2 regions of the Bacillus yunxiaonensis genome follow, and region 1 is predicted to be linked to the other one. Evidence: riboswitches for the same ligand, from Rfam matches in the RefSeq annotation. Region 1 holds a riboswitch; the other holds the start of a gene.

Region 1 (16,735 bases):
TAAAACCTTATGCATACCTTGAGGATTGTTATTTCATCTGTCCTAGTATTTTTTCTGTGTTCATACATATTCTTCCTCTATTATGTATGCAAAACCTGATGCATATAGAAAGGATAAGTAGGATGTTTAAAGGAAAGAAGGAGTTACAGTATATGTCTCGAAACTTAATGAAGTAAAGTATCGGATATAGTGGGGGAAAGATATGAAAAGATGGGGAATTGAATTACTGCTTTTCTGTGTCGTGATTATATGGGGAATTAATTATACAATCGGAAAGTACGGTATTGTGGAATTAACAGCAATCCAATTTACAGCAATGCGCATGGTTACTGCTGCACCACTTTTATTATTGTTGACGTTTTACATAGAAAAATCACTTTATATTGCATGGAAAGATATTGTGAGGCTTATTTTTGTTAGTATGGTGGGGATTACGTTATATCAGACGTTGTTTATGGAGACAATTCAACATACGTCTGCAACAAATGCGTCGTTATTAATTTCGATTTCTCCCATTTTTACAACAATGTTTGCCGTATTCTTGAAAGAAGAACAGTTTTCATCACGTAAACTTATTGGATCGGTCATTGCGTGTATCGGAGCTGCACTCGTATTACTTGCGGGGCATTCACTTGTACAATCTTTTTATGGTAATGCAATTGGACTCATTACTTCGATTTGCTGGGGATTGTATCCTGTTTTAGCAGGGCCGCTTATGAAGAAATATTCAGCCCTGCGCGTAACGGCTTGGTCAGCAGCAATTGGTGCAGTGCCACTTGTATTATTAAGTGGTTGGCAAATTGTTCAGCTGCCTTTTGTCATTCAGCATAGTAGTACATGGTTTTCGTTATTGTATTCTATTTTTCTTGTTACAGTGTTCGGACTTGTCATGTGGTACGTTGGGATCCAAAAAATTGGTGCATCCCATACGATGGTGTATATGTACGTTACACCGTTTGTAGCAGTTTTATTTGCAGCAATATGGGCACGAGAACAGTTATCTTTACAACAAATGATAGGCGGGCTTGTTATTTTTGTTGGTTTATGGTTTGTAAAATCTAAAAAAGCTAATCAAGCATTACTTATAAAAGAAAATATATCAAAATAAGAAAGCAGAGCGAATCTGCTTTCTTATTTTTTTATTTTCGGTAAGAAAATAAGATACAAAATAGCTGTAATAAATGGAATCCAGTTGAGAAAAGGGAAGCGGAAATAAGTGACGAGAATCAGACCGGTGAGAAGAACGCTGAGAACAGCATAGAAAACACTATGCTTAGATGTATACCAATATAATGTTAAGCCAACGAGAGCTGGAATAACAAAATGAATAAGAGCGATTAAAAAGAAGAGCAATGGAAGTCCCTCCTTTATTGTATACTTACTATATAGTATCCATATTTTGTAAGATTGATAGCTTATTTTTTAGAATTTGTCAAAAATGTTTGCGAAAGCGACACAATTAGTTGGGCTGCTAGAAAAAGAAACCGTGTAAAATGTTATTTCTTGAAAATGTTTTACTAATATAATTACTGTGTGTACAAGGGAAATTCTTTGGAGATGGATAACTACACATTGGATGAAGATTTATATAGATAGAAATTTTGTAGCAGCAATACTTGGCGCAACTATTATGTACGAAATTGAACATCATATGGTGATGTGGGCATTTGCTGTTGGAATTATGGGTGGATATACACTAATTGTTATAAATTTAGCATATTACAGTATAAAAGATGCTAATAAATAGGAAAGAGGCTTGCGAGATTACTCGTAAGCCTCTTTTTATATGTAAGTATGTGTTACTGCAAGAAAACGTGGGCTTTGTCGGTGAGTACTTGTTTTCCTGCAATAACAACATGCTTATTCACATGATTTAGGATATTTCAAAGTAAAGTCGGGTTTAAGCGATTGGACCGCCAAGTTTTACAATTGTTTCAGAAACGTTATCAAATTGCTTGAAGTTTTCTTTGAACTTATTCGCAAGCTCAGTTGCTTTTGCTTTGTAAGCTTCTTTATCAGCCCATGTTTGTTCTGGCATTAATACTTCATCAGGTACACCAGGAACATGAAGCGGTACTTCAAGACCAAAGATATCATGTTTCACTGTTTCAGCGCTATCTAATTCGCCGTTTAATGCAGCTTGCACCATTGCGCGTGTATGGCCTAAATTCATACGTTTTCCAACGCCGTATTCGCCGCCAGTCCAGCCAGTGTTCACTAAGAATACTTTAGCATCGTGCTTCTCGATTTTTTCTCCAAGCATTTCTGCATAGCGAGATGCATCAAGCGGTAAGAATGGAGAACCGAAGCATGTTGAGAATGTTACTTGCGGTGAAGTAATACCACGCTCAGTTCCTGCTAGTTTACTAGTAAAACCGCTTAAGAAATGGTACATAGCTTGCTCTTTCGTTAATTTGCTGATTGGAGGCAATACGCCAAATGCATCAGCAGTTAAGAAAATGATTGTATTTGGATGACCTGCAACGCTAGGTAATACGATGTTATCAATTGCATCAATTGGATAAGCTGCACGTGTATTTTCTGTTAAGGCAGTGTCATCATAATTTGCAATGCGTGTATGATCATCAAGCACCACGTTTTCCAAAACAGAGCCGAATTTAATCGCGTCAAAGATTTGTGGTTCTTTCTCGCGAGATAAGTTCACACATTTTGCATAGCAACCGCCTTCAATATTGAATACGCCGTTATCAGACCAACCATGCTCGTCATCACCGATTAATTTGCGGTTCGGATCAGCAGATAATGTTGTTTTACCTGTTCCAGATAAACCGAAGAATAAAGCAACATCGCCTTCTTCACCTACGTTTGCAGAGCAGTGCATAGAAAAAATATCTTGCTCTGGAAGTAAGTAGTTCATGATAGAGAAGATTGATTTTTTCATTTCACCAGCGTATTCTGTACCTCCGATTAACACGATACGCTTTTCAAATGAAACAATAATAAATGTTTCTGAGTTTGTGCCGTCGACTTCTGGATCTGCTTTAAAGTTTGGTGCAGATACAATTGTGAATTGTGCATCATGATTTTTTAATTCTTCCTCAGTCGGACGGATGAATAATTGATGTGCAAATAAGTTATGCCATGCATATTCATTAATAACTTGAAGAGGAAGACGGTAGTTGCGGTCTGCTCCTGCAAATCCTTTGAATACGAATAGCTCTTCTTTTTCTTTTAAGTATTCCAATACTTTTGTATATAATTTATTAAAATGCTCTTCAGAAATCGGTTGGTTTACAGAACCCCAAGCGATTTTATCCGTAACAGATGCTTCGTCTACAATAAATTTATCTTTCGGAGAACGTCCTGTATATTTTCCTGTTGAAACAGAAACAGCGCCAGTAGAAGTTAATTGTCCTTCTTTTCTCATTAATACTTTTTCCGTTAATTGTGGAACGCTCAATTGAACCTGTGCATTGCTTCCGTTTAAAAGTTCATGTAATCCAATTTGGACATTCACAGTACTCATATTTATATACCATCCTTTATTTAATTTATAAATATCTCTCATAATCCCTATGAAGAGTATAACACAATTATATAAATAATGTATACTATTTATTTGTTTTTGTTTGTGTTATTATATTACTTTTTTCCATATATTTCTGCCCTGAAAAACTTATAGGAATATGTGTATATGGATTGACAAATGAAAAGCATTTCTTTAGTATAGTTGAGGACGGATACTCTCTTATCCCGAGCTGGCGGAGGGACAGGCCCGATGAAGCCCGGCAACCTCACTTGTATGTATGATAAGCGCAAGTGAATAGGTGCTTAAACCTGTGCGAGGTGTAATATCTCGAACGATAAGAGCGAAAAGGGCAAAAAGCAGTATGCAAGTAGCGAATACAACCTTTCCTCTATTATAGGAAAGGTTTTTCTTTTGCACTTGTGGGAGAATACATGAATGTCGCAGTTTGTGGCAAATTAAGGATGAGTTCCGTACAATATATACATTTACTGTAGGGAGGTTTACCACATGACAAAAAAACGTCATCTGTTCACATCTGAGTCTGTAACTGAAGGACATCCAGATAAAATTAGTGACCAAATTTCTGATTCAATTTTAGATGCAATCTTAGCAAAAGATGCAAACGCACGTGTAGCTTGTGAAACAACAGTAACAACTGGTTTAGTATTGGTAGCGGGGGAAATTACGACTTCTACTTATGTAGATATTCCCAAAATCGTTCGTGAAACAATTAAAGGAATTGGTTATACTCGTGCAAAATATGGTTTCGATTCAGAAACTTGTGCAGTTTTAACATCTATCGATGAGCAGTCTGCTGACATCGCAATGGGTGTTGACCAAGCGTTAGAAGCACGCGAAGGTCAAATGACTGACGAAGAGATCGAAGCAATCGGTGCAGGCGACCAAGGTTTAATGTTTGGTTTCGCATGTAATGAAACAAAAGAATTAATGCCGCTTCCAATTTCTCTTGCTCATAAATTAGCTCGTCGTTTAACGGAAGTACGTAAAGATGATACATTACCATACTTACGTCCAGACGGTAAAACACAAGTAACAGTTGAGTACGATGAAAACGGTAAACCAGTTCGTGTTGATACAATTGTAATTTCTACACAACATCATCCAGAGATCGCTTGGGAACAAATCGATCGCAACTTAAAAGAATTTGTAATTAAACCAGTTGTACCAGCTGAATTAATCGATGAAGATACAAAATTCTTCATTAACCCAACTGGCCGCTTCGTTATCGGTGGACCACAAGGGGATGCTGGTTTAACAGGTCGTAAAATTATCGTAGATACTTACGGTGGATACGCTCGTCACGGCGGCGGTGCATTCTCTGGTAAGGATGCAACAAAAGTTGACCGCTCTGCAGCATACGCAGCTCGTTACGTTGCGAAAAACATCGTAGCAGCAGGTCTTGCTGACAAAGCAGAAGTACAACTTGCATACGCAATCGGCGTAGCGAAACCAGTATCTATCTCTGTTGATACATTCGGCACTGGAAAAGTATCTGAAGAAGTATTAGTAGAACTAATCCGCAGCAACTTCGATCTTCGCCCAGCTGGTATCATCAAAATGTTAGACTTACGTCGCCCAATTTACAAACAAACAGCAGCATACGGCCACTTCGGACGTACTGATGTAGATCTTACTTGGGAACGTACAGACAAAGCTGAAGCTTTAAAAGAGCAAGCTGGTCTATAATATAGGAAGAAAAAAGCTTTGCGCGTGTGCGCAAAGCTTTTTTTATTTAAATCATATGGTAACGTAGCGTTGTAAACGAGAGTCCTAATACTCCCCAAAATGTTTATGTTTGTATGAATAAGTGTAAGGATTTACCTTGCTATCAAGTAATGTTTCATTATAAGCAAGAACTCCTTTTCTTTCTGTATCTCCAATTTTTTGATAGCGATACGTATAGATAACATGTGATTCATCCTTGTACGTAACATCGACCATATATCCGAACTTAAAGTCGTACCGTACTTCAAGACTTTTTAAATCATCTTTCTGGTCGCCTTGTGAGAATAAATACGCTTCTACTTTATGAGCTATGTGATTTTTATAAAATGAAGTACCGCTCCAAAAACAAATGATTACAATTGTAATTATGAAAGCAATATTTCTTATTTTCACGCAATCACCTTTTTAACATTTTAGTTGCTTTCCTGTTTTTCTACTTTCCCAACGCAAGAAGTGCAATACACTTCCCCGCCGAGTTCAATATATTTTTGAATGTTTGTCATACCGCTTGGCGGATATTGCATGTAAATCCAAGAACGCTCATGTACTGCAATTTCCTTCCCGCATGATGTACACGTAGTTGATTTTTTACCGAACATAGTTATTCCCCTTTACGATAACGAATTTTTCCGGCCCAAAAGGCTGAACATAATAAAAAGAGCGTGCCAAATCCCCAGCCGCCAATTGCTGCATATGGTACAGCGTCTTTTAGTGCCATGCCAGCGCTAATAGAAGCGACGAATAGCAAAATAAATAACGTCGTTAATTTTCTCATTGTATCCATATGAATTTCCTCCCTTTAAAAACCTATATTTTTATTATAAGGTAAATTTTAGAAAAGGAATGTTTTTTCGGTAAAGAAGTGTGACAGGTCTCACATTTTTTTGCTGCCATATTATATATGATAAAATTTAGACAAGCTTATCAATGGGGAGGAAAATAGAATGAGTGTCACAGAACATAAAAAACAATCACCACTATCTGTTCGCTGTAAAATCATAACAATTTCAGATACACGAACAGAAGAAACGGATAAAAGTGGACAGTTATTAAAAGAGTTATTAATAGAAGCAAATCATCAAGTAACAGCGTATGAAATTGTAAAAGACGATAAAGAAAGCATTCAGCAAGCTGTGTTAACAGGCTACCAACAAGAAGATGTAGATGTTGTGTTAACAAATGGCGGCACTGGAATTACAAAACGTGATGTTACAATTGAAGCAGTAGAGGCATTGCTTGATAAAGAAATTGTAGGCTTTGGAGAACTATTTCGGATGATTAGTTATTTAGAAGATATCGGCAGCGCGGCGATGCTAAGCAGAGCAATTGGTGGAACAATTGGAAGGAAAGTTGTCTTTTCCATGCCAGGATCGACTGGTGCGGTTCGCCTTGCGATGAATAAATTAATTTTACCAGAGCTTGGGCACATTACATTTGAGTTGCATCGCCAGTGAAAATAGCAGGAATTGTATTAGCCGGCGGACAGTCCAGTCGTTTTGGAGAGCCGAAAGCATTAGCCATTTGGCAGGGAAAAACATTTATTGAACATAGTATAGAAGCATTGCAAGAAGTTGTAACAGACATTGTTGTAATTAGTCATCCACGCATTACAAATGAACTTTCGCACATATTGGATGTACCCGTTGTAGAAGATATTGAATTATACAAAGGAAACGGCCCGCTTGCCGGTTTATTAACAGGTATGGAATTTGTAGATGCAGATTGGTATATCGTTGCACCGTGCGACACACCAAATGTTTCGAAAGAGTGGGCACTGGAATTAACAGAACGAGCGAATGAAACATATGAAGCAATTGTTCCACTTGTTGAAGAACGAAAACAACCGCTTTTAGCGCTATATCATAATAAAGTAAAAGAAAAAATAGAGCAGTTATTAAAGGAAGAGAAGAGAAGCATGCAGGGGCTATTATCTCAGTGTAATGTTCAGTATGTGACAATAGAAGAAGCACTAGATGTATTTCTGAATGTAAATACAAAGGAAGAATATAGCCAATTACAGAAGCGAAAGGAAAAGGAGTAAGAGCTCTTTTTCTTTTTTTGTTAGAAATTGCAGAAAATTATAATTTTTATTAAAATAATGGAAATGTGTTCCTATATTCATATAAGGTTTAAAAAAAGAAACATCATGTTTAGAGAAGTGGAGGAGGGAAAGTGACCTTTTTCTTAGAAAATTTTTTATTAGGAAAGATAGTAAAGTTAGTTTGTTGTGCGGGGCTTATTTTTGTTTTATTTTCTATGGGGAGAATTTTTGAGGCGGTAGAAAGATATGCCCAAAACATATTTGGGAATCGGATCTCTAAAAAGGTACTGTATGTTCTATTTGTGATAACGACAATGTGCTTTGAAGGAGCAAGTTTGTGGTTGTTATCAATTTTCTTTCACTGGGAACTTGTAACGACCTTATTTGCAGGAAGCTTTGTATTAGTCATTGTGACGTGGAACACACTCTATTTTCGAAATTCATTTCATAATCAAGCAAGAGCGGTAAGTCGTTTTGTGGGAGGCACAGATGAGCATACAGAATTTCGAACAACGGAATTGTCAGCTCATCCGTTTGCGATTGGAACATTTTTATTTGGAATCATTAGCATTGTAGGTTCGTTTCTCTACTATTTACCATACTTGGTATAGAGTAATGATTGAAGAAAATTAGAAAGTAGGGGGAATACATAATGGAAAGTGAATTACTGAAAGTATTTGATGAACATAGAAATCCGGTAGGAGTAGCGACTCGTGAAGAAGTACATAAAATGGGGCATTGGCATGAGACATTTCATTGCTGGTTCATAAGTAGAGAAGATGGAGTAGATTATATTCATTTTCAAATTCGTAGTCATACAAAAAAGGACTATCCGAATTTGTTAGACATTACAGCTGCGGGCCATATATTAGCTCATGAAACCGTGTATGACGGAATACGCGAAGTGAAAGAAGAAGTGGGGATTGATGTCTCGTTTGATGAACTCGTATCATTAGGCATTATCAATTATTGCGTTACAATAGAAGAGTTTATTGATAAAGAATTGGCTCACGTTTTCTTATATGAAAATAAAAAAACAATGGACGAATATAAGCTGCAAATAGAAGAGGTATCAGGAATTGTCAAAGCTGAATTGAATAGTTTTTCTGAACTTTGGTTAGGAGAAATGAATGAAATTACAGTGGAGGGCTTCGAAATGAATGAAGCTGGAGAAAAAGTTTTAATCCATAAAACCGTAGGCAAAAGTAACTTTGTGCCTCATGAACATTCGTATTATGAGAGTATTATCACGTCGATGAGGGAGAACATGAAGTCGTTAGGGAGTATGAAAGCGTAAAGCGAATGACCAAATAATTTTTGTATGGGTAGGAGGTTTTGGATTAACCTCCTCCCCATGTTTATCCCGCTATTCGCGGGCACCTCCCACTGATGGAAGTTTCACTTTATAATCCGTATTTAAAGCATCAAACCCATAATAAGAGTATTGTAATACTCACCATTTATATACGTATCTTGTTGTAATAATCCTTCTTCTTTAAAGCCGACCTTCTGATAAAGCTCTATTGCTTTATCATTGTCTTCTCGAGTTACAAGATGTATTTTCTTAGTTGTGCCATTTTCTTTTGCCCATTCAATAAGTTCTTCCATCATTTTTCTACCTAAACCGAATCCGCAGTGCTCCTCTGCAATCACGATTCCTAGTGTTCCTACGTGTTTTGTTCTAGCTTTTGGACTAGAGGTAATGGAGGCGATACTTATAATTTCATCATCCATTGTTGCTAGTAAGATGATGGAGTTATTATCTGCTCCAGTAGATTCTATGAAGTTTTCATAATCGTGTAAAGACATACTGAATTCATTTTTCCCGAATGAAAGAAAATCAGTTTCACCGCCGACTACATTATAAAAATCGATCATAGATTGAGCGTCCTTTTGTAAAGCCTCCCTTATAATGACTTCTTTTCCGTTTCTCAAACATATTGTTTTCATATTTATCAACTTCTTTCGAATTAGTTATGTTCATCTTAATATTAATGTTTGAAATTGAATAGCGTTAAATTTTTGAATTAAAAAATGACAAAAAAAAGCGAAGAATGTTTATAATTCTTCGCTTTTTTTATGAAATAATAGGGTATATTGTTTATTGCATATATGAGAGAGTTCACTCATATCACATTATAACACTGTAAGCTATTTATAAAATATGCAATATTGCATATTTTAAATATTGACAGTTTAGAATGTTCCTCTTCTTTTTAAATAGTTAGTTGGTTATTTATGAGATACACATAAAGTTTCTAATTTGTGCATATCGATAACTTACTTTTCGACGGCGTCCTGCCTGCCAAGTATATCCAACTACGCCGTTTTTTCTAACTTCAGTTGGATAAAACCAAAAATCCCTTCCAAAAGGTCCTTGTCCTCTTAAACCAATAAATCCCCACCTGCCTAAACAATTACACATCGCTGATCGTATTTGCACCGTTTGTATAGGAGAAGAAAATGCTGCTGGTGCTGCTGGTTGTTGTGCCGGTGGTGGTGATGTTGGAGCATCTTCAGCATCATCGGGGCGATATACGTCATCGTCGATCTCTCTTGTGTCCTCGAATGGTTGATAACTGGGCTGTTGATAACCTGACTGTTGATAACCTGACTGTTGATAACTTGGCTGTTGGTAACTTGGTTGTTGATAACCTGGCTGTTGATTATAATTTACATGTGGAAAGTACATTGGCTGATTATTCATGAAAAAATCACCTCATTTTTTTTTATGCGCACTTAAAATATGAGTATGTTATGTGATTCTGATATGAAGCTTATTTATGGCCCAAATTACTTTTAGCAGTAAGAATTATATGAACAAATTGGATTTAAAGCATTATCTTTTACTGGTAAAGAACCAATTATAAAATGGATTCATATACATCTTTAGTTCTATATGATTAAAATAGAATATATTTACAATTATAACATTTGGTAGATAGTCAAATGAAGAATCTCATTTTATACTAATATTGTGTCACCCCTTCTAAGGGACAACGCACGGCCGGTGATTGGCTAATGGGAACCTTCTCATTTTGCCAGTGCCGGTTTTTTGTTGGATAATGGTAATAATAGATTTTTTAAGATAAAGGGAAACTTCCATCAGTGGGGGTCTTACTGCACGTTAAAGGAGGAGAGGGAGCGTTTTGAAAAAGGTAGATTTTATTTCTATGAGAGAACGAGTAGCTAGTGTTTATATTTATTCTATTTCTTTTCTTGGCTTGATTGCTGTTATCATTTCTTTATTTTTAAGTAAAATGCCTTCTCATCTCATACTGCTTTTGTTGTTAGTTATGTTTATGGGGATTACTGAGTATTTTCCTATCCGTATTTGGAGAGGGGGAATCACACTCAGTCTTACACTCATTTATGTAATGAATTGGCAGTTTGGAATACATATCGCTGTTATTTCTTGTGTATGTGTGATGTTATGTATCCATTTGCTTCGCCGTTTACCTATGCAAAGGACACTATTTAATTGTGCCCAGCTTGCTCTTAGTATTATATTAGCAGACTGGCTTTCCAGCGAATGTCTCTCTCTTTTTATTTCTGGGATGAATCTCTCAGGTTTATATGAAAAATTCATAAGCTTGTTTTTATTCAGCGTGTTTCTTTGCTTTTTTAACAGCATTTTTTACGATCTTTTAATCATACTTCTTCCTCAGCCATATCCGCTAGAAGAGTGGCGTAAAAAAAATATATTAGTAGTATTGAGTGTGAGTTTTTGTTTATTTTACTCCTCACTTATACATATTTTAGTTTACCGATATCGCGGAGTAATGGATGAAATTATGGTTCTGTTCTTCTTTTTTCCGCTTGTGGCAATCTGCATCATCAGCTCTTTTGTTAGGCAAATACGTGTGGAAAAAGAACGATTATATAAGCTTTTTTCCATTACGACGGAATTAAGTCATGGGTTATCTGCCGGAAACTTACAGCAGATGAAACAATCATTGAAAGGATTTTTAGGAATACAGGCATATGTTTTATGGGCAAAAGATGAGGAGAATTGGACACTTTTAGTAAAGGATGGAAAAGTACGTCATAATATTTCTGATTATTCTGACCTGTATACGAGGTTTGAAGAGATATCCGAAACTGTTGTTGTTACGGATTGGAAAACAGGTATGGCTCCGGGAGATGAAGTGTTTGAAAATACTATGCGCTCTCTTGTATATTTACCTCTTAAAGTAAACCATGAATTGGTAGGAATGTTTGTGGCAGGGAAAAGCAGGAGTGCAAGTTTTATTACTGAAGATGTACAGACTTTAGCTACGTTTGCCAACCAATTGGGCAGCTTGCTTAAAACACGGACGCTCGTTTCTGAGCAGGAAAAAAGAACGATTTTGGAAGAAAGAAATCGAATTGCTCGTGAAATCCACGATGGAATTGCACAAGCATTGGCTGGAGTGATATTCCAGATGGAGTCAGCCCAGAAGAAGTACGCAGATCGGCCAGAGGATATGCAGCAAGTGGTAGATACAAGCATAAAAAAATTACGGAAGAGTTTAGGAGAAGTTCGTTATTCTATTTATGCTTTAAAGCCATATCCAACACAAAGGCTAGGGCTAAAACAAGCAATTACAAATAAAATTCAATCCTTAAAACAAGAATATGATTTAGCCATCACATATCATGAAAGAGGTCGTTCTCGAAAACTTAGTTTTACGAAAGAACGAGTCATCTTCGATACTTTGCAGGAGAGTTTGCAAAACATTGTAAAGCATGCGAAGGCAGACAAAGTTGACATTTTACTAAGTTATCAACGGGAACATGTACTTTTGAAAGTGAAGGATAATGGAATTGGCTTTTCACTTTTTGAATCTATGATTAAAGCAAAGAATGAGCCGCATTATGGTATATTACATATGAATGAGCAGGCTGAACAGCTAGGGGCTGCCCTTCAGATTGATAGTTCAGCAGGAAAAGGAACAGAAATCACATTATTAATTCCAGATTCAGAAATGGGGGAGGAGTATCATGATTCGAATATTAGTAGTGGATGATCATACTGTTTTGCGTGATGGAATTCGAAGTATATTGGAACTCGAATCTGATATGCGAGTAGTTGGAGAAGCTGTTTCTGGGGATGAGGTATTAAAGAAAGTGGAAGAGTGTAATCCTGATTGTATTTTAATGGATATTAATTTACCAGGAAAAAATGGTATTGAGGCTACAGCACTCGTGAAAGATCAGTATCCGAACTGCCGTGTTCTCGTATTAACGATGTATGAACATGATGAATACTTGATAGCTGCTCTTCGGGCAGGTGCAGACGGTTATTTATTAAAAGATTCATCATCTGAGCAAGTGGTGGCGGCAATTCGAATGGTATTACAAGGAGATTCTGTAATTCACCCGCGCATGACTAAAAAGTTGATTACATATCATCAGCAAACGAAATCAGAATCAAATGAAAATGAACTGACAGAGCGTGAAAAAGAAATACTGTTTGAATTGGTCAAAGGTCTTAGCAATAAAGAAATTGCTGAAGCCCTATATATCAGTGACAAGACAGTTAAAATTCACATTAATAAGATTTTCAAAAAACTAAATGTGAAAAGTCGTTCGCAAGCTGTCATATATGCTGTTCGAAATCAGCTTGTTCCATTTTCTTAAATGAAAAGTACTTAAAAGAACTACGCTGTGTTTTATTATTTTACTCAAAATAATAGGCACGGAGTAGTTCTTTTGTACTATACAGAATAGAACTAATACCTTTAAAAAATATTCCTTTTTGATAATTTTCAGAAAAGTTTAAATTTAATAAGATAAGGAAGTAGAATCGTAGTCTAATAGCTTCGTAAATTTATGTTAAACAATGACTACAGAATAAAAATAAATTTAGGTGGGGGAACTTTTATGAAGAGAGGGAAATTTGGAAAGGTTCTTACAGGAACGTTAGTCGCTGGCATGCTATTGTCACAAGGCATTCCGTATAACGTATTGGCAGAAAGTCCGGTTGAACTGAATCAAGTTGATAATGCGGAGAAAGTCTTGAAAGACCTGTCTGCGGATCAAAGAAAGGCGTTGGAACAGTTAGATGTAAGTCCTAATTTTACGATTTCTCCTGATATTGATTCTAATAGTCCTGAATTAGTCAACGTTATTGTGGAATTCAATCAGGCTCCAGCAAAAATTGAAGTGATGAAACAAGCAGCAAAAGGAAAGAAAATAGCCTCTACTACTGCGCAAGCAAAAGTGGATGAAGAACATAAAGTGTTTAAACAACATGTCGAATCCTTGAAATCGAAGAAGGATGCCGGCGGCACGTACGATACACAAAAAGTGAAGATCACACGCGAATACAAAAATGCAATCAGTGGTGTAGCAATGACTTTACCTAGTGTTGCAGTGCAGGATTTAATTCAATCCGGAGTAGTAAAGCGTGTTTTTAAAGATTACGAGGTAAAAGTGGAACCTCCGGTAGAAACGAAAGAAACAAAAGAAACAGTCCAGCCAAAAATGGCGGACAGTATTCCGCAAATTGGTGTGGACAAGCTCCATGCAGAAAACATTACAGGTAAAGGAATTAAAGTTGGTGTTCTTGATACAGGTATTGACTATAATCATCCTGATTTAAAAGGTGCTTATAAAGGCGGATATGATTTTGTAGATAACGATGCAGATCCGATGGAAACAACATACGCGGATTGGATAAAAGCTGGTAAGCCGGAATATCCTGGCTTAGTGTATTACACAGAGCATGGTACGCATGTAGCGGGGACGATTGCAGCCCAAAAGAAAAATAATGCAGATTATGCGGTGAAAGGTGTAGCACCTGATGTAGATTTATATGCTTACAGAGTATTAGGCCCTTGGGGCGGAGGAAATACAGCGGGAATCCTTGCTGGAATAGATAAAGCAATTGCAGATGGTATGGATGTCATCAACATGTCGCTAGGCGCGCAAACTAATGATCCATTATATGCTACTTCGGTTGCAACAAATAACGCTATGCTTTCAGGTGTGGTGACAGTTGTTGCTGCAGGTAACGCTGGACCGAACGAAAAAACGCTTGGTTCTCCGGGAACGGCAGCGCTCGGTATTTCAGTAGGAGCAAGTGATGTTTCTATGTCTATCCCTACATTCAGTGCAAGTGCATCCAATGACAAGTTTGAAAACATGCAGTTATTAGGGAAAGACTTTCCTGATAAGTTAGAAGATTTACAAGGACAATCTTTACCGATTGTATTTGCGGGACTTGGTAAACCAGCTGATTTTACAGGGAAAGATTTAAACGGAAAAATTGCGTTAATTCAGCGCGGGGAAATTACGTTTGATGAGAAGATCAAAAACGCCAAAAATGCTGGAGCAAAAGCGGTTATCGTGTATAACAATGTAGACGGACAAATCTCTGCTTACTTAGGTGAAGGGGTAGGTCTTATTCCATCTTTCCGTCTGTCAAAAGCGGATGGCGAACGGTTAAAGGCGCTAGGTGAAGTATCTTTCAAATTCGAAACGTTAAGTAATACAAAAACGGAAGGCGATCACTTAGCTGATTTCAGTTCGCGTGGACCAGTAAATGGAAATTATGATATTAAGCCGGATGTAGTTGCTCCTGGTGTGTCAATTTTCTCTACTGCACCGGAATATATCAATGATCCGCAGGACGGTGTGAATTACAGCAATGCATATATACGCTTATCAGGTACTTCCATGGCGACTCCTCACGTGACAGGTACAGCAGCATTGATTTTGCAGGAGCATCCGGATTACACTCCTTTCGATGTAAAAGCAGCTCTTATGAATACATCGGATGATTTGAATGGCAAGAATTCCGTATACGAAGTGGGTGCGGGGCGCATCGATGCGTATCAAGCTGTTCATACGGACACATCCATCAAAGTATGGGACAAAACAAAAAATATTGAGAACGGAAATATTGTCGAAATTGACGACCAAACAGGCTCTATTATGTTCGGAAGACATTTTAAGCAAGGTGATAAACCGATTGAAGCGAGCAAAAAGGTGACGGTTCAAAACAACGGCAAGGAAGAAAAATCCTTTAAATTGGAAGTGGAGTATCACGGCGAACGTACAGGTATTCAAGATGCAGTGAAGAACGGTATAAAAGTTGAGGTGCCTGAATCTCTTACAGTAGCAAGCGGAAAATCGCAGGAGCTGCAGCCGAAAATTACGATTCCTTCTAGTGCAGCGAAAGGCAGATATGAAGGGTATATCCATGTAACGAATGCGAACAATCCGGCCGAAACGTATCAAATTCCATTCGCTGTCATGGTGACGGAAAAGGGATTTGAATATATAAAAACGAGTACACCATCCGTAACAAATAATACACCTTTCTGGGAATATTTAAACACTACGGTTCACGGAATCATGAAGTTGAATAGCCCAATGCAAACAATGGATATAGTTGTTAAGGACAGTAAAACAGGAAAAGCTGTAGGTTTTGTAGGAACAGCTAACACTAGTAAGTTACTAACGGACAGAGAAACCTTTCTTATAGGGGCATTCAGCGGCACTGTATATCCATTTACAAATGATCCTTCCAAGCCAATCAGCGATCTTCCTGTGAAGCTTCCGGCAGGTGATTATATACTGGAAATAATTGCGCACGATGAAGAAGGGAAATCATATGTTGCAGATAATCCGCTTATCGTGGACAATACAGCACCGGAAGTAAATATGGATAAAAAACCGGGTGTGATTGAGGTTAATGACTCCATGTTTACGGAAGAAGATGGACAGAAAGCGGTATGGCTGCATGGAACAGCTAAGGATGCGACGGTGGATGTATTGAAATCTAAAGGCTTGAACGTTGACCAATCATCCAACAGAATGGATTACTATGCAAATTCTGGATTCATAAGTGGGTTCTTCCCAATCCAAGCAAATGGAGATGTAAAATTCGGTATTGAGGCAAGTGATATTGCGACAAAACCTCTAAAATTGACTTTGAATACGTCTGATATTGCAACGACATTTAATAAGCAAAACTATATCTTCCTAAAAGAAGGTACGGAGTATACGACTTCTAGTTATGATAAGAAAGATGTAAAAATTGACGATACAATTACGATGACACTGAGCCTCAATAATGTAAAGCAGCTTGTATCTGGAGAATTCCAAGTAGGGTTCATGAAAGATTTGTATAAGTTTGAGAATGTGAAGCTGAACAATGCGGCAAACGAGTATGCAAAGGAAAATGGCCTGAAGGTATCGTTGCAAGAACCTGTGGTGACAGAAGGAACTAACACTAATACGGTGAAAGTTGGCGCATCTATGAAAGGGAATGCATTCAACGGTATGGACGGAGATATGCCTTTCCTTGATGTAACATTCAAAGTAGTAAGTGATGCATATTTCGATAATGCTACCGGATTTCAGGTGAATCAGGCGTCTTATATGAAAGCGGGACAAACAGCTGCTACTGCTATTCCTTATTTCGGTACGGAAAGCTTTAACATTATTCCAACGCATTCGAGAGTGCA
Region 2 (16,735 bases), on a different contig from region 1:
ACCATTTTGTCGTCACATAAGTGAACAAAAGGAACAGCACTACAGAAAGCACCACGCCTGGCAGTATGACATGATTGGAAAGAAGTTCTGGCGTGAACGTTACACTTCCTGGTTCTGCGTACATACCATTTGGTAGTATTTTTAAAATAGGAATCATGAGTCTGCTTGGATATGCATATGGATTGATCATCCATATACCTTTTGTTGCAAATAGAATCCCTAAGACTCCATTTGCCCCTATATTTAATAGAATCGTCGGAAACATACCTATTTTGTTACCTAAAAACAAGCATATAGGAATTTGCCACATAAAAGTAACAATCAAAACAACGCTTCCTAATAATGCATTCATCACAGGAATGATTCGGAAATTCTCTTTATTTAATAGTAAACTAGATAACTGTGTTCCACAGAAAAAAATCATGCAGGAACAAATCAAAATTCCTAAAACTAGTAATACTTTAGAAACCCATACTCGTTTTAAGGAAACAGGTAAAGATAAAATGGCCCGATTATTCATTTTTTATCCTTCTCCGTAAGAAGTACACAACTTAAAGAAAGCATTCCTGGAAGGATGAAAATGTACCACCAGTTGTAGCTAGATAATTGAAAATAATCCTTTGATAATAAAAAAGCAAGCAGCATTGAAGCGAATGGAGATAGCCATATAAGTTTATTTAAAAAAGTATGTCTGATTTTTATTTGTTCAGATGTAAGATATGGAATCATTTCTTATGCCTCCTTTCTATAGTTTCCAGCCACTTGTACAAATAAGCTTTCCAAATCTGTATTCTTATTCAGTTCTCCCTGATACCCCAATACACCGTTCGATATAATCCCAACATGATCTGCAACCTGGCTTACTTCGCTTAAAATATGACTGGATAAAATGACGGTAATTCCTTTTCCAGGAAAAGAAAGAATGAGTTCTCTTAATTCTTGGATTCCAAAAGGATCAAGTCCATTCATTGGTTCGTCTAATATTAAAAGCTTCGGATGATTAAGCAATGCGATTGCAATTCCCAATCGCTGTTTCATTCCCATAGAAAATTTCCCAGCTTTTTTCTTTCCTGTATTCTCTAGCTCCACAACATGCAATACTTCATCAATCCTTGTTTTAGGCAAACCTAAAGCAGTCGTACGAACCTGCAAATTTTCTCTTGCTGTTAAATTTTCATAAAGCGGAGGGGACTCAATCAAAGCACCGATAGAATATAAATCGTGACGCGTCCATTTATGACCATCAAAATAAATCTCACCGGAAGTAGGCGTAAGCATGCCTGTTATCATTTTCAAAGTAGTCGATTTCCCTGCCCCATTAGCACCTAACAATCCATAGATTGAATATTTCGGTACAGAAAGTGAAATGTCTTGTACCACCCTTTGCTTTCGAAATGTTTTACAAAGATTTTTTGTTTCTAAAATCATCTCATTCATTCCTAAACACCCTCCTCATTTATTGTGAGTCTAGAATAAATGACAATTATAAGGATTCTATAAGGAAAATAAAAAAACATAGCTATCGAAAACGCGAGGATAAGTGTAAAGAAACAAAAACCCCGAATCATGGACTTTTTTAGTGTCCACGATTCGAGGTACAGTTCAATTTGAGGTATGCCCCCTATTATATTACTAGCAATTTCAACAAACTTAGCGTACACTGGTTGGAGCTTGTCCGTTTTTTAACAATCGGAACACATAGAAAGTAATTCATAATTTATATAACTAGGGTCGTAGTAAATGAATTGATCTTTCCCTACGCCTAACCATCCATTTTGTTCATAAAATACTTTATACGACTCATTATGATGTAATTGACGAATCACATTGCCATTCATAGAAGGCTGATCCCTTAAATTCACATTATCACCTGTAATAGTAGCAACCCCTATATAGTTACAATAACAAATATAACTAGGATCATAATAAATAAATTCATTTCCCCCTACACCTAACCATCCATTTTGTTCATAAAATACTTTATACGACTCATTATGATGTAATTGACGAATCACATTGCCATTCATAGAAGGTTGATCCCTTACATTCACATTATCACCTGTGATTGTAGCAACCCCTATATAAGTGCTACTGCTTCCATTATGATTACTGATATCCAAGTCTATATAGGATGTATTACAATCGACATTACCATGAATCCCTTGTACTTTTCCACTATCTGTGTATTGCCAAATATCACAGTCAATTCCTGGACCTCTTTCATTATAACGTGCAATCCACAATAAAGTATTCTCTTGTAAACGTGAAGAATTTAGACTATTTTCAAAGAAATATAGATTGCTATAAACTCCGTTACTTGTATACCCTGCATTTTTTAATTCTGTTAAAAATGCATTCACAGCATCTGTTAATGTATCCCGATCTAAATTCCCATCATTGGCTTCTACATCGACAAATACAGGTGCAGTTAATGTGACGCTCTGTAAATTTTTAATGAAGAAAGCAGCCTCTTGTTTCGCATCATTAACAGAAATTGCTCGAAAAAAGTGGTAAGCTCCTGTAAGAATGCCAACATTATTCGCACCATTTATATTGTATTGAAAGGTGGGATCGACATAATTGGTACCTTGTTCAGAACCCTCTGTTACTTTTGCAAACATAAAATTTACTTGGTTAGGATCATTCTTTACTTGATTCCAATCAATCACCCCTTCATAGTGACTGACATCAATTCCAAATGACATGATAGAACACTCCCGAATTGTTTATTTGTTTTTTTGTAGTATCAATTTATATTGATTTATATTATTTTATATTCTCAATCTATTAAATTGTTAATGAATAAAGGTCATCTATGAAATTTCCACTCTTGACTTAAGTCAATGACCAATTATCACCTTCCCACTAAAATGAAAATTAACAATGTAATATAGGAGGCTATCTTATGGCTATCATAGTAAAAAAGCAATCGGATCAGCGAAAATACGCTCTGACTGCTGGTATATTACTTATCATCATGGCACTTGTTTCATTTTTTTCCTATGGCTTTGCCCATGCAAGCCTTGTTGTGAAAGGCAATGCTAGTGCCACATTTCACAACATCATGTCTTCAAATATCCTTTTCAAGGCTGAAATCTTTGGTTGGATTATCATTCTGATAAGTGACATTGTAGTCGCCTGGGCTTTCTATATATTCCTAAAGCCCATTCATAAAAACCTTTCATTGCTAGGTGCATGGCTCCGTCTTACTTATGCGACTATATTGGGAATCGCCATACTGAATTTAATATTTGCGTTGCTTCTCACGAAACATACAGACTATTTATCATTATTTAAAACCGATCAACTTCAAGCACAAATGATGCTATTTTTGGAAGCATTTCAATCTATTTGGTCTATTGGTTTAATCATTTTTGGTGGGCATCTCATGGTTGTGGGTTATGTAGCTTTCAAATCAAACAGCATACCAAAAGTCATTAGCATCTTATTATTGCTTGCTTCAATAGGCTACATTGTCATTCACCTGTGCAACACGTTTCTTCCAGAATATGATGGAGTCATTTCAATACTTAACCTTGTATTTAGTGTGCCGATGATTGCAGGAGAATTGGGCTTTGGTATATGGTTGCTGTTCAAGGGAGGAAAAGTCCGGGCTTCCTAAAAATTATTTTCATAGATTCGTTTCTTAATTCTACTTAATGACTCTGGGGTAATACCAAGATAACTTGCCAACTGATGTTGAGGTACACGATCAACTAAATGAGGTCGTTTCTGTAATAGTGCTTTATAGCGCTCTTCAGGTGTAGATGCAAGAAATGAAGCCATTTCATCTTGCATGTCACCTAGTTTTTCCTCAATCATCTTGCGTGTCATTGTTTCTAATTGTGTATATTTGTTATACATGTCCTTTTCCGCATCAAGGTCACCGACAACCAATATACAGTCTTCTACACAAGTTAAAGAATACGCCGATGAATTGTCTTGTTTATGATGATTGAAATTCGCAATTGCCTGTTCTTCTGTGTAGAAATTAGATGTAACCTCTTTTCCCGTTTCATCTATAGAATACTGCCTAACACAACCCTTCAATACGAAATAACATGTAGCAGGAACATCTCCTTGTCTAAGGAGCATTGTTCCTTTTTTATATTCTTCAATCAGTATATCTTTAACGATTGCTTGTTGTTCTTCTTCGTTCAGCGTTGTAAATTTAGTCAAATACTTCAATAATATGCTTTCCATTTTGCTTTTCATTCAACTCCTTTGATAGAAACGTTCATGAAAAACGCCATCCTTTTTATACATTTCTATAAAAAGAATAGCGCTTTTTCCATTATTTAAAAAGTTATTTTCATGTCTTTTTTACAAACAAAATAAAAAGTAACAGACTAATAAACCCAGATACAGCACAAACAATAAATAGCATTTGATATCCCATGAGCTGTGAAACAAGTCCTAGAATCATAGAGCCTAAACCAATCCCTAAATCAAAAGCAGTAAAGAATGTAGCGTTCGCTACACCTCTTTTCTCTGGTGGAGCTAATCGTATCGTTACTACTTGAAGAGCCGGTTGTGCTGATCCGAATCCAATTCCATACAAAATAGCAGTAATAACGAGTCCAACAATCCCTTTTGTCATTGCTAGAACTAATAGTGCCGCTATCATTGTAAAAAGTGCAGGAACAATAATGACTCCTTCTCCATGTTTATCGGATATCTTCCCTGCAATTGGTCTAATGACTATAAGTGTGATCGCATACACTAAGAAAAAGGTACCGGCATTCACTTGAATCTTTGCTGCAAACAGTGGTAAAAATGTTGTTATGCCACCAAAAGTAAGGGATAGGAAAAATGTAACAATAGCGATTGGTAAGACTGTTTTTTCAAAAAATGATATTGGTTGTTTTGATGTATTTTGAACTGCTGGAATTTTCGCACCAAACACAAGTATGAATGCCATAATTGCTAATGCTGTGCATAGAAGAAATAGGTAATGAAATGAAAATGATTTTACTACCCAAAGACCTACTATTGGTCCTAAAGCCATACCTAAAGTCGATGCCAGTCCATACCATCCCATTCCTTCTCCGCGACGCGATGGTGGAATCACATCAGTTATAGCTGTTCCGCTCGCAGTTGTAGCAATTGCCCAGCTCATTCCATGGAGGATACGTAATACCACTAAAAATATAACTCCTGTTACCCAATCATAAAAATACATGGTCATTGCAAAAAAGAGTAGTCCGCTTATTAAAAATACGCGCCTGCCATATCGATCCATCAATCCCCCAACAATCGGACGTAAAATGACTGCCGATATTGTAAACACCCCAATAATAAATCCAACTTGAGATTCACTTCCACCTAATTGTTTAATAAACATCGGTAGTGTTGGCATTAATAAATAAAAACCACCAAATAGGAATAATGCTGTAATTGTCAGCATGATATAATTTTTTGTCCATAAACGTTCCATTGTAATGTAATCCTGCTTTCTATCATTTAATAAATTGAGAATGTTCTTACCGCCCAAAAGTAGCAAGATAAACAAATAAAAAAGCAGTACCACCGCTATAGAAGTGTTGGTACTGCCATATTGAGTGACAAGTGTTTTGTTAATTAAAACGTACTTGCTACTTTAACAGCTTTTTCAAGCCCTGCAGCAATAATTTCTTCTGCTTGATCTGGGAATTTGTTGTGACCTTCAATTACTACTTTCTCCATATCTTTTACACCGAAGAAGCCCATCATGCTTGCTACATATTTAACAGCCATTTCCATTTCAGCTGCTGGTCCTTCAGAATATACACCGCCGCTTGCGTTTAATAATGCAATTTTCTTATCTCCAATAAGACCTACTGGGCCTTCTGGCGTATATTTAAATGTTTTGCCTGCGCGGTTTAAGTAATCAATATATGTGTGCAGTACAGCTGGGATTGTTAAATTCCATAACGGGAAACCAAACACAACTTTATCAGCTGCAAGGAATTGATCTAAATATTTATCAGCAACAGCTACCGCTTCCGCTTCCTTTTCTGTTAAATCAAGTCCTCTACTAGCCTTAAAAGTACCGTTAATCATATCTACTCCTACATATGGCAATTCTTCATTGTATAAATCCAGCTCTACCACTGTATCATTTAGATGTGATTCTTTGTAACTTGCTAAAAAAGCCTCATATAATTTCACACTCACTGCTTGGTCTGCTGGACGATTGTTTGCTTTTACAAATAAAACTGTTGTCATTCTTGTTTCCTCCTGTTACTCGCTCTTACGTTGTTATATATTTACTCACTAAAGAGAGCATCCCATTGTAATTGTTATTCGACTTTATCTTGGTTTGATGACAATGTTGCAACACGTTGACTTTACAATATCTTTTTAAAGCTATACTCCATTTCTCCAGCTAGCGATTCAGGTGTATCACCAGTTTCTCTGAAATCATGTGTATAAATTTGTTCAAACGAACCAAAATTCACTTGCTTATAAAATTCATAACAAGGGAATCCATCATGTGCACCTTCAATATCAACAGTACCATCTTTTTTGACATGTACAGTTAATAGATAGTCAACGGGAGGTGCATATACATTTAATGGGTTGCTAGCACTTGCACTCATTTGAAACTTGACGTCATCAGAACTCCATACAATATTCGTACACAAAATACCGTCTGTACTAGCTTTTCCTGTTCTTTTCTTAACGGAACCATCTGGAGTTGTGACTCTTTCTGTTGTTATGCCAGTATTCGCATATGAGAAAATTTCTTTTTTATAAAAATCTACCACTACTTCTTGTTCAATTCTGGAACGCATTGTGTTTACAGCATAAGGTGTAAATTCACGTGAATCACCTTCAAATTGAATTACGTTTCCCGTTTGAATATCCTTCCTTGGTTCAGTCCAAGACATTGGAATAAATACACTTGCTCTAATTTTAACAATGTGCATCATATCGAACCTCCATAGTGTATTGATTTTTTAGAGAATCCCATTTCTTTTATAACAAAAATAATATAGTCAACTTGATTGACTATATTGCACATAGTACAATGGACTTCAAATAAAGTCAACTTAATTGACTTTATTTGAGGAGGTTTTATGTATGAATCATCAAGTATTGAGTGAATTAGATCTTACATCACTTTTGTCATTATCCTTTAGTACATTGATTGATGAATTAAATGACAGAATGAGTGAATTAGGTTTTGGAGATATTAGACCTGCACATGGTTTTATGTTTAAACGTATCATCCCTGATGGAGCAACAGGGATAGAACTAGCCGAATATTTAGGAATTACAAAGCAAGCCGTGAGTAAAATGGTTGATTCTCTTGAGAAAAGTGGTTATGTAATACGCAAAACTCATCCCACTGATAAGAGAGGGAAAATTATTGTTTTGACTGAACGAGGTTGGTTAGCAGTGAAAGCAAAAGATGAGATACTAACTGAGATTGAAGGGCGCTGGATGGAAAACATAGGCACTGAACGAATGCAAATGCTCAAAGAAGATTTAACAAAATTAGTTTATGAAGCAAATGAAGGTAAATTATTATCGAGCTTAAAACCGGTTTGGTAAATATATAGTCTATAGTATTGAAGATTTGGGCCATTAAATGAATAATATAAAAAGATCCACCGTTGTTAAAAAGAAAACTGTGGATCTTTTTATTTAAAACAAGTTACTGGAGAACTTTCCCAAAATACATAAGATCCCATATCGCCTTATCGTTCAGTGTTTCCACCACTTCATCACCTTCAAAACGCTCTAGCTGAACATCACCAGTGAATCTCAGATACGCCCCATCAAAGCCGGACTGTATAGCTGATTCTTTTATTTTACCTGTTAATTCATCTATAAATTTGTGAACCACAAGATTTTTCTCTCGTTGAAATGTAATGGTGTAATGGTGTATATCATCTTTGTAGTCGTACACAGTTGTGTTTGCTACTGGTTTTCCAGTAAAAGAGTCTACATACTTATTACATGCCATGAAACGAACGTTTCTTTCGTTATCAACGATAATCTCATTCTCTTTAGCCAGCATGAAAATAGGGAATGTTTCATATCCGTACTTTTGTTCAGCTGTAATAAATGAAGCGATCACTGTATAATCCCCAATTTGTGCACGCGCCCAATACCAGTTATTCATAAGCTCCATCATGGGAGTATTCCCCCAGTTATGATCGTGGTATCCAGTGCCAGTATAATGCTGAATATGATTATCTATTTTTATGTCTGCTTCTACGATTCCATAAGGAACGGATGGTAACCAAGCAAAATACTTCTCTTCACCGTTTCCATAGAACCAATGACCAGTTTCTGGTCTCCAAGAGGGAACCGCACCTTTAATCGTGATGTCAGCTAAGACATCATCAATTTCGATATGGATTTGATAGGTATTTAAATCGCCTTTGAAGATGTTTGGTCCAATACGAACTTCACATTGATCTTTAGAGGCGAAAAAGTCTTGCTCTGAAGTCTGATAGATTTTTTTAATAGTACGTCCATCAGAAAGATCAAGATTGAAAGTAACAAAAGGAGTAAGTGGTTTATTACTTTCAATATATGGTTTTGTAAAGAATACAATCACCAGTTTTGAACCATCATTCAAGTGAGCGTCGAAGTACCACCATTCATAAGTTCCTTCACTTCCATCCGTACGCATACCGTCTTCCCATTTTTCTATTTGTCCTTTTTTAAGACCTAATTTATTGTAATGTTCTGGTGTTGATCCTAATACAGCGTTCAGTGTTTTCATACTCATCGTTATTCCCTCCTAAAAAAATCATATGATTTACATACCATGATTTAATTCATACTTTCATTTTTAGAGGATAATTTTATTTGATTATAAATTCTAAGCACTACACTACATATAAATATAAGTTGGGATCTTCGGCAACCGCGCCCGCTTACCGAAGATCAATAATGTTTTTCCGAGCTTCTCAAGTTAAGGGGGTAAATGGCGATTTACCGATAATTGTTATGGGTTGGTTGAAACAAATCTTCTTGAACAGTCCGAACGACAGAAAAATTGTCAACATTGTAATGACCATGAAGTATTTCATTATGATGACTTATGATCTGTTCGGCAGATAGGGTTGAAGAATCTGTCGTCGAATGACCATCTCCAACTAAAGTAACATCAAAATGATTCACCGTTGCCGTTCTAACCGCTGTATCAATGCAGTGTTCTGTTTTACACCCCATGATTACAAGATGTTCAATCTCATTGTCCTTTAAAAAATCCATTAATGGCGTACCATAAAACGAATTCGTGGCCGCTTTATCAAATATCTTTGCAGTGGTTGGCACTTTTACTTTTGAGTGTATTTGAAACCCTGGACCTTTGCCGTCAGCAACATCTTTATCCCTTATAAAGACAATTAAAGCTTGTGATTCTAATGCTTGATTAATAACCAAATTAATGTTATCTAGTAATACGTCTTTATTTAGTACACTTTTGTTTTTATCATTTCCATCAACTAATGCTTGTTGGACATCAATAATAAGCAACACTTGATTCAATAGAAAAACTCCTTTTCATTATAGTTTTCTACACCTATTCTCCAAACCGTTCTTCATTTTCATGTTCATCATATCGCCCCCCTTCATCTATTAAACTTATTTCGCTATAGAAGCATAATATCCTCTTTACTATCACTTATAGTACAGTTCACCCTAGTGTACTTAAATGAAGTTTTAATTACTCATTTTATTAGCCTTCTTCGCACATTATTAATATCTCAAACGAATGATCTAGAAAAGCATTATCCAAATAGATTCTATTTGCTTTGTTCAGATACAAGTCTAGGAAGTCCGCCATGTTTTTGAAATCTCCTCAATATGATGAGGTGTGGTTCTGCAGCATCCTCCTATTAACCGAGCCCCTGCATTGTACCATTCTTTAGATTTAATATCGAAACTGCTACATAATTGTTGACCAGACCATGTTTTGGTTTCTGGACTATAGATTTCACCTGAGTTCGGATAAACAAGAATCGGTTTTTTTGTGTTTCTACTCAATTCTTGGATAGCCCCTGTAATAACAGCTACTGGTGCACAATTGATACCAATTGCTGCAATTTGTTCACTTCCCTCAAACAACTTTGCACAATCCGCAAGCTTAGTACCATCACTTATCGATTTCTCATTTTTTAAAGAAAATGATAGCCAAGCATATGTTTCTGGAAAATCCCGCAATAATGAATCTAATACTTTTGCTTCTTGCAAGGAAGGAATCGTCTCAAAGGCTAATAGATCGGCCCCCGCTTCAATCAACGCTGACATTCTTGAACGATGAAATTCTGCTAACGTTTCATCTGTGATACCATAATTGCCAATATATTCTGAACCATCCGCCAAGTAAGCTCCATAAGGACCAACTGATGCAACAACCAATGGCTTAGGCCTATTCGTTTGCGTATTCTTCTTCCAGTAATCATCCCTTGCTCTTCTTGCAAGTAACACTGTTTGCTTAATTAACTCTAAAGCTTCCTTTTCTTGTATTCCGCGCACAGAAAAACCATCAACAGTAGCTTGATAGCTTGCCGTAATGGCACAGTCCGCTCCAGCATGAAAATAGTCAGAGTGAACCTGATAAATTAATTCCGGATTCTCAAGTAATACACGTGCTGACCAAAGGGAATCGTCCAAATTACATCCATGTGACTCCAGTTCTGTAGCCAGCGCTCCGTCAAGCAGCATAATTGAATGTTGAGATAAAATAGCATCAATTGGATTGATTTTGTTGGACATAATCTATACCCCTTTTCTTTAAATTTTGTGTTAGATAATAACTTCCGTAGCAAAACAATATAAATGGAACACCACAATATAAAGCAATTCGTTGTGTAGGATCAAACGCAATCCCGATACATGACGCAAAACAAATGATAAAAGAAGCGATTGGTACCAGCGGATAGAATGGTGTACGATAGACCAAGTCATCTACAGAATTTCCTTCTTTTACATATTGTCTGCGAAATAGGAACTGCGAAGTACTAATACTCATCCAAACTACAACCACTGCTAAACCTGAAATAGAAACTAGCACAATATACACAGTATCCGGTGCCACGATACTTGAGAACAGAGCCAAAGCTCCTCCCAACATGCTGAAAATGACCGCATTAATTGGAACACCCTGTTTTGTCATTTTTGCAAAAATAGGAGATATTGTGTTCTTATTGGCAAGCGACCACAGCATTCTAGAAGAGGCATAAAGACCTGAGTTTGCAGCAGATAGAATAGCCGTTAGTATAACGAAATTCATAATATCTGCCGAATATGGCACTCCAACTCGTTCAAGAACGGCAACAAAGGGACTCTCTAATACTCCTGCATCGGAACTAGGTAATAATGCAGATAAAACAATGATCGTTCCTACAAAAAAGATAATCAATCTCCACAAAGTAATACGAATGGCCTTGGGTATCGCTGTTTCTGGATTCACTGTTTCACCTGCTGCAATTCCTATTAATTCCGTTCCTGAAAAAGCAAAATTAACGGCAAGCATCGTCATTATAATGGCAAAAGCACCATGAGGAAATAGACCTGTACTTGTAAAGTTAGAAAAGAATGGCGCTGACTTTGAATGAGCCATCGGAACAAAACCTACTATTGCCGCTGCTCCTAAAACAATAAATATTACAATAGCTATTACCTTTATAGAGGCAAATAAAAATTCAGATTCAGCAAAAAATTTAACTGTCAGTACATTTAATCCAAAGATTAAAATGGCAAAAAGGGCACTCCATATCCAGACATTGATGGATGGAAACCATCTCTGCATAAGCAACCCTGCAGCAGTAAATTCAGAGCCTAAAGCAACAGTCCAAGTTAACCAGTACAACCAAGCTACGGTATACCCTGTCCCTGGTCCAATGTATTTAGATGCATAACTATGAAATGCACCCGTTTCAGGCATATGTACGGAAAGCTCACCTAAACACAGCATAACTAGATAAACCACTAGTGCACCAATCAGGTAGGAAAGAATTGTACCAAATGGACCAGCTTGTTGAATCGTGTAACCTGAACTTAGAAATAATCCAGTTCCAATCACTCCACCAAGTGATAACATAACTAAATGACGTGCTTGCATTTTCCTTTGAAATTCTTTCCTATTTTTGTTCTCCATTCTTACTCTCCTTCCTACTATCCAGAGAAAACAAAAACGCACTCTATAAAAGAGTGCGTGGCTGACAAATAAAAACGTACCCTCCTATCTATCAGGTTCATCACCCGCTGGAATTAGCACAGTATCTTAAGCAGACCTGTTGCTGAGGTTTCGTAGGGCCAGTCCCTCCACCTCTCTGGATAAGAATATTTTTTTATAACCTTATCAATCTATTTAAAAATTGTCAACGTGTTTCTGTACTTATAAATACCGCCTAATTTATTTACTCGTTTATCCTGCTATTCGCTGGCAGTAAAACCCCTTATTCAAAAAGGAATAAAGAAGATAGGTAGAGGATAACCGCTGGCATGTGCCCAATCAGTTCAACTAACCATTAGTAGGAGATGCCCCCACTGATGAAAGATTCACTTAATAAAAAGTATTTATTTTCCGTATATAAATTGGAAAATAGAGTTTGTTTATCATTCCTTATTATTTTAAACTCTCATCAAACTTGAACAAGTATTGAAGGGCATCTAGACGAAACAACATAAAAGCGCTTGCATAATTAAAAATCTAAGTTATAATACTTGTATACAAGTATACTTGATTAACATGAGGTGGAATTATGACGGAATCAAGGGAATTTCTTTATCCTGAAAAGTGGCTTTCAAAAGCTTCTACTGGTGATCGTGTTGCGAGCGAACTGAGAATGCGTATTATTGCAGGTAAAATTGAAAGCGGTACCATTCTATCTGAAAATAAATTAGCTGCCGATTTTTCTGTAAGTCGGTCACCCGTTCGTGAAGCATTAAAAGTACTAGCATCTGAAAATATCATTCGCTTAGAAAGAATGGGCGCAGTTGTCATTGGTTTAACCGAAAAAGAAATCGAAGAAATATATGATGTTCGTTTACTTATAGAAACGTTTATCTTTGAGCGACTTGTAAAGATGGACACAAATGAGTTAGTAAGAGAACTAAATAAAATTATGGAAATGATGAAAATCGCCATCAAATATCATGATGCTGATGAATTTTCTTATCAAGATCTCTTATTCCATGAAACGATTATTCGCACCATTGAGCATTCCCATATCCTCATGATTTGGAATAATTTAAAGCCTGTTATGGAAAGCTTAATCCTTTTATCAATGCGTACCCGTTTCAAGGAAAAGTACGAAGACTTTGAACGGATTATTAAAAATCATGAGCTTTATATAAAAGCAATCGAATCAAAGGATCGAGCCCTCATGATTAAAGCCTTACATCAAAACTTTGATGATGTGCAAGGGAAAGTTGAAGACCTCTGGATGTCACAACAAATGTTATCTAAAGGAGTAGAGCAAGAACATGAGTAGCTATATGTTAGGTATAGATATCGGTACTACAAGTACCAAAGCAGTATTATTTACTGAAAAAGGCGAAGTCATTCAAACAGAGAATATTGGTTACCCACTTCGCACACCGGATATTTCCACAGCGGAACAAGATCCAGAAGAGATTTTTCAGGCCGTTTTGCAGGCGATTTCAAATATAACAAAACATCATTCAGATAAACAACCATCGTTTATTTCATTTAGCAGCGCCATGCATAGTGTCATTGCCATGGATGAAAATGACGAGCCGCTGACACCTTGTATCACTTGGGCAGATAATCGCAGTGAGACATGGGCACATAAGATCAAAGATGAACTGAATGGCCATGAAGTTTATAGACGAACAGGAACACCTATTCATCCCATGTCACCATTAAGTAAAATTACTTGGATTGTGAATGACCATCCTGAAATCGCTGTTAAAACGAAAAAATATATCGGAATCAAAGAATATATCTTTAAACAATTCTTTGATCAATATGTTGTTGATCATTCCCTCGCTTCATGCATGGGTATGATGAATCTAAACACACTAGATTGGGATGAAGAAGCTTTAAAAATTGCTGGTATAACACCTGCTCAATTGTCTGAGCTCGTACCAACCACTACGATATATCGCAACTGCAATCCAGATTTAGCTAAGAAGATTGGAATCGATCCACAAACACCGTTTGTCATTGGTGCCAGTGATGGCGTGCTTTCGAATCTAGGTGTGAATGCAATTAGAAAAGGCGAGATTGCAGTCACAATTGGGACAAGTGGTGCTATTCGAACCATCATTGACAAGCCGCAAACAGATAAAAAAGGAAGAATATTCTGTTATGCCCTAACGGAAAAGCATTGGGTAATTGGTGGACCGGTAAACAATGGCGGAATGGTCCTTCGCTGGATTCGCGATGAACTTGCTTCATCAGAAGTAGAAACTGCAAAAAGACTAGGAATTGATCCATACGATGTATTAACGAAAATTGCTGAACGTGTAAGACCTGGTGCAGACGGATTATTATTCCATCCATACCTCGCAGGTGAACGTGCGCCATTATGGAATCCAGATGTACGCGGCTCATTCTTCGGTTTAACGATGTCACATAAGAAGGAACATATGATTCGTGCAGCCTTAGAAGGCGTTATTTATAATTTATACACCGTATTTTTAGCATTAACTGAATGCATGGACAGTCCTGTGACCCGTATTCAAGCAACAGGAGGCTTCGCAAGGTCTGACGTTTGGCGACAAATGATGTCCGATATTTTCGCATCTGAAGTCGTTGTTCCAAAAAGCTACGAAAGCTCCTGTCTAGGTGCATGTATATTAGGTCTCTATGCGACAGGAAAAATCGATTCTTTTGAAATCGTTTCCGAAATGGTTGGCAGTACCTACAAACACACACCGAAAGAAGAAGCAACAAAAGAATACAGACAATTACTGCCGATATTTATTAACCTATCAAGAGCATTAGAAGAAGATTATACACGAATTGCCGATTATCAAAGAAGTTTAATAAAGTGAAACTTTCATTAGTAGTCCCCCACTCCTCGTCTCTTTTTGAACTTTGAGGTTGGGGGCCTACTTCCAAAAAACAGGGGATAAAAAACAAATACAGCTAATATTAGGGGGAAATTACGATGCCATTAGTCATTGTAGCAATTGGGATTTTAGCATTACTTTTACTGATCATGCGCTTTAAATTAAACACTTTTATTTCATTAATCATTGTATCATTTGGTGTTGCTTTAGCACTTGGAATGCCGCCAGAAAAAATTGTTAAAACCATTGAAGCAGGATTAGGCGGAACACTCGGTCATTTGGCACTCGTTTTTGGACTTGGTGCGATGTTAGGCAAGTTGCTCTCAGATTCTGGGGGCGCACAACGCATTGCCATGACTCTTGTGAACAAATTTGGTAAAAAGAACATTCAATGGGCTGTCGTGACTGCCTCATTTATTATCGGTATTGCATTATTTTTTGAAGTAGGATTAGTATTATTAATTCCGATTGTATTTGCTATTTCAAGAGAATTAAAAGTTTCTATCTTATATCTCGGTATTCCGATGGCAGCAGCTCTATCTGTGACACACGGATTTTTACCGCCACACCCAGGACCAACTGCTATTGCGGGTGAATTGCATGCAAACATTGGTGAAGTATTACTTTACGGTTTTATGATAGCGGTTCCAACAGTTATTTTAGCTGGACCTGTATTTACTAAAATTGCGAAAAAGCTAGTACCTGAAGCATTCACGAAAACTGGTAATATAAAATCTTTAGGTGAGCAGAAAGTATTTAAACTTGAAGACACACCTAGTTTTGGTATCAGTGTTTTTACCGCTTTACTGCCTGTTATTTTAATGGCAATCGCTACGATTATTACCTTGTTGCAAAAAACAATGGGATTTAAAGATAATAGTTTACTAGCAGCGATCCAGTTTATTGGGAATGCGGATACTGCCATGTTGATTTCCTTATTAGTTGCGATTTATACAATGGGACTCTCAAGAAATATCCCAATCAAAAACGTAATGGAATCTTGTACAACAGCGATTTCAAATATCGGGATGATGCTCTTAATCATTGGTGGAGGCGGAGCCTTCAAACAAGTATTAATTGATGGCGGTGTAGGTAACTATGTAGCCGAATTATTTAAAGGAACTTCATTATCACCAATCTTACTTGCTTGGATCATCGCTGCCATCTTACGTATTTCCTTAGGATCTGCTACGGTTGCTTCATTAACAACTGTCGGTTTAGTAATTCCGATGTTAGGTCACTCTGACGTTAACCTCTCTTTAGTTGTCCTTGCAACAGGAGCTGGTAGCTTAATAGCTTCACACGTGAACGATGCTGGTTTCTGGATGTTCAAAGAATACTTTGGTTTAAGCATGAAAGAAACATTTGCAACATGGACCTTACTTGAAACTATTATTTCCGTATCTGGATTAGGATTTACGTTATTACTAAGCTTATTTGTATAAACCTTTCTAGACAGCAAAACCCTCACTTAAGTGAGGGTTTTGCTGTCTATTCATCTTAAAAAAAATATCATTTACTTATGGTGCGGTTCACCTTTATGAATCTATATGAAATAAATTTCTAGATGATTGAACTCAATTTGGCTTACCACCACGACTCTTCATGATATTCTTTGCTTTCTCCGTAATAGTAATACTAATTATAGACAGATTCACAAGGTATTTAAATAATGCGAATATAGTGATTCATTGGATACACCATAAAAAATTTAAGCGGCTACTTGTGATACGCACCTATACAG

Evidence for each region. Region 1 has a riboswitch for S-adenosylmethionine ahead of metK (methionine adenosyltransferase). Riboswitches for the same ligand answer to the same signal wherever they lie in the genome.
Region 2: it holds a riboswitch for S-adenosylmethionine, as region 1 does, so the genes downstream of both, mmuP (S-methylmethionine permease) here and metK (methionine adenosyltransferase) in region 1, are expected to answer to the same signal.

Annotation. Positions count from the first base shown of each region.
Region 1 covers NZ_JBAWSV010000010.1:37,727-54,461, reverse strand. Annotated here, with positions in the region: gene WAX78_RS21960 (DMT family transporter) at 203-1,108, shown strand; gene WAX78_RS21955 (hypothetical protein) at 1,132-1,353, opposite strand; partial or broken gene WAX78_RS21950 (ATP synthase subunit I) at 1,601-1,747, shown strand; gene pckA (phosphoenolpyruvate carboxykinase (ATP)) at 1,901-3,487, opposite strand; SAM riboswitch class I at 3,707-3,831, shown strand; gene metK (methionine adenosyltransferase) at 3,998-5,197, shown strand; gene WAX78_RS21935 (DUF3139 domain-containing protein) at 5,282-5,629, opposite strand; gene WAX78_RS21930 (hypothetical protein) at 5,650-5,835, opposite strand; gene WAX78_RS21925 (hypothetical protein) at 5,838-6,020, opposite strand; gene WAX78_RS21920 (MogA/MoaB family molybdenum cofactor biosynthesis protein) at 6,181-6,690, shown strand; gene mobA (molybdenum cofactor guanylyltransferase) at 6,687-7,277, shown strand; gene WAX78_RS21910 (hypothetical protein) at 7,493-7,888, shown strand; gene WAX78_RS21905 (NUDIX hydrolase) at 7,930-8,574, shown strand; gene WAX78_RS21900 (GNAT family N-acetyltransferase) at 8,694-9,227, opposite strand; gene WAX78_RS21895 (hypothetical protein) at 9,514-9,984, opposite strand; gene WAX78_RS21890 (GAF domain-containing sensor histidine kinase) at 10,427-12,286, shown strand; gene WAX78_RS21885 (response regulator transcription factor) at 12,261-12,899, shown strand; gene WAX78_RS21880 (S8 family serine peptidase) at 13,143-16,735, shown strand, end outside.
Region 2 covers NZ_JBAWSV010000007.1:161,490-178,224, forward strand. Annotated here, with positions in the region: partial or broken gene WAX78_RS19375 (lantibiotic immunity ABC transporter MutE/EpiE family permease subunit) at 1-729, opposite strand, end outside; gene WAX78_RS19380 (lantibiotic protection ABC transporter ATP-binding protein) at 733-1,437, opposite strand; gene WAX78_RS19385 (GH25 family lysozyme) at 1,683-2,705, opposite strand; gene WAX78_RS19390 (DUF4386 domain-containing protein) at 2,906-3,622, shown strand; gene WAX78_RS19395 (Crp/Fnr family transcriptional regulator) at 3,619-4,203, opposite strand; gene WAX78_RS19400 (MFS transporter) at 4,313-5,437, opposite strand; gene WAX78_RS19405 (FMN-dependent NADH-azoreductase) at 5,581-6,207, opposite strand; gene WAX78_RS19410 (DUF3238 domain-containing protein) at 6,330-6,914, opposite strand; gene WAX78_RS19415 (MarR family winged helix-turn-helix transcriptional regulator) at 7,066-7,539, shown strand; gene WAX78_RS19420 (hypothetical protein) at 7,643-8,728, opposite strand; gene WAX78_RS19425 (isochorismatase family protein) at 8,935-9,492, opposite strand; gene mmuM (homocysteine S-methyltransferase) at 9,775-10,722, opposite strand; gene mmuP (S-methylmethionine permease) at 10,697-12,106, opposite strand; SAM riboswitch class I at 12,188-12,292, opposite strand; gene gntR (gluconate operon transcriptional repressor GntR) at 12,714-13,445, shown strand; gene gntK (gluconokinase) at 13,438-14,973, shown strand; gene gntP (gluconate permease GntP) at 15,090-16,436, shown strand; gene WAX78_RS19455 (acetyl-CoA hydrolase/transferase family protein) at 16,728-16,735, opposite strand, start outside.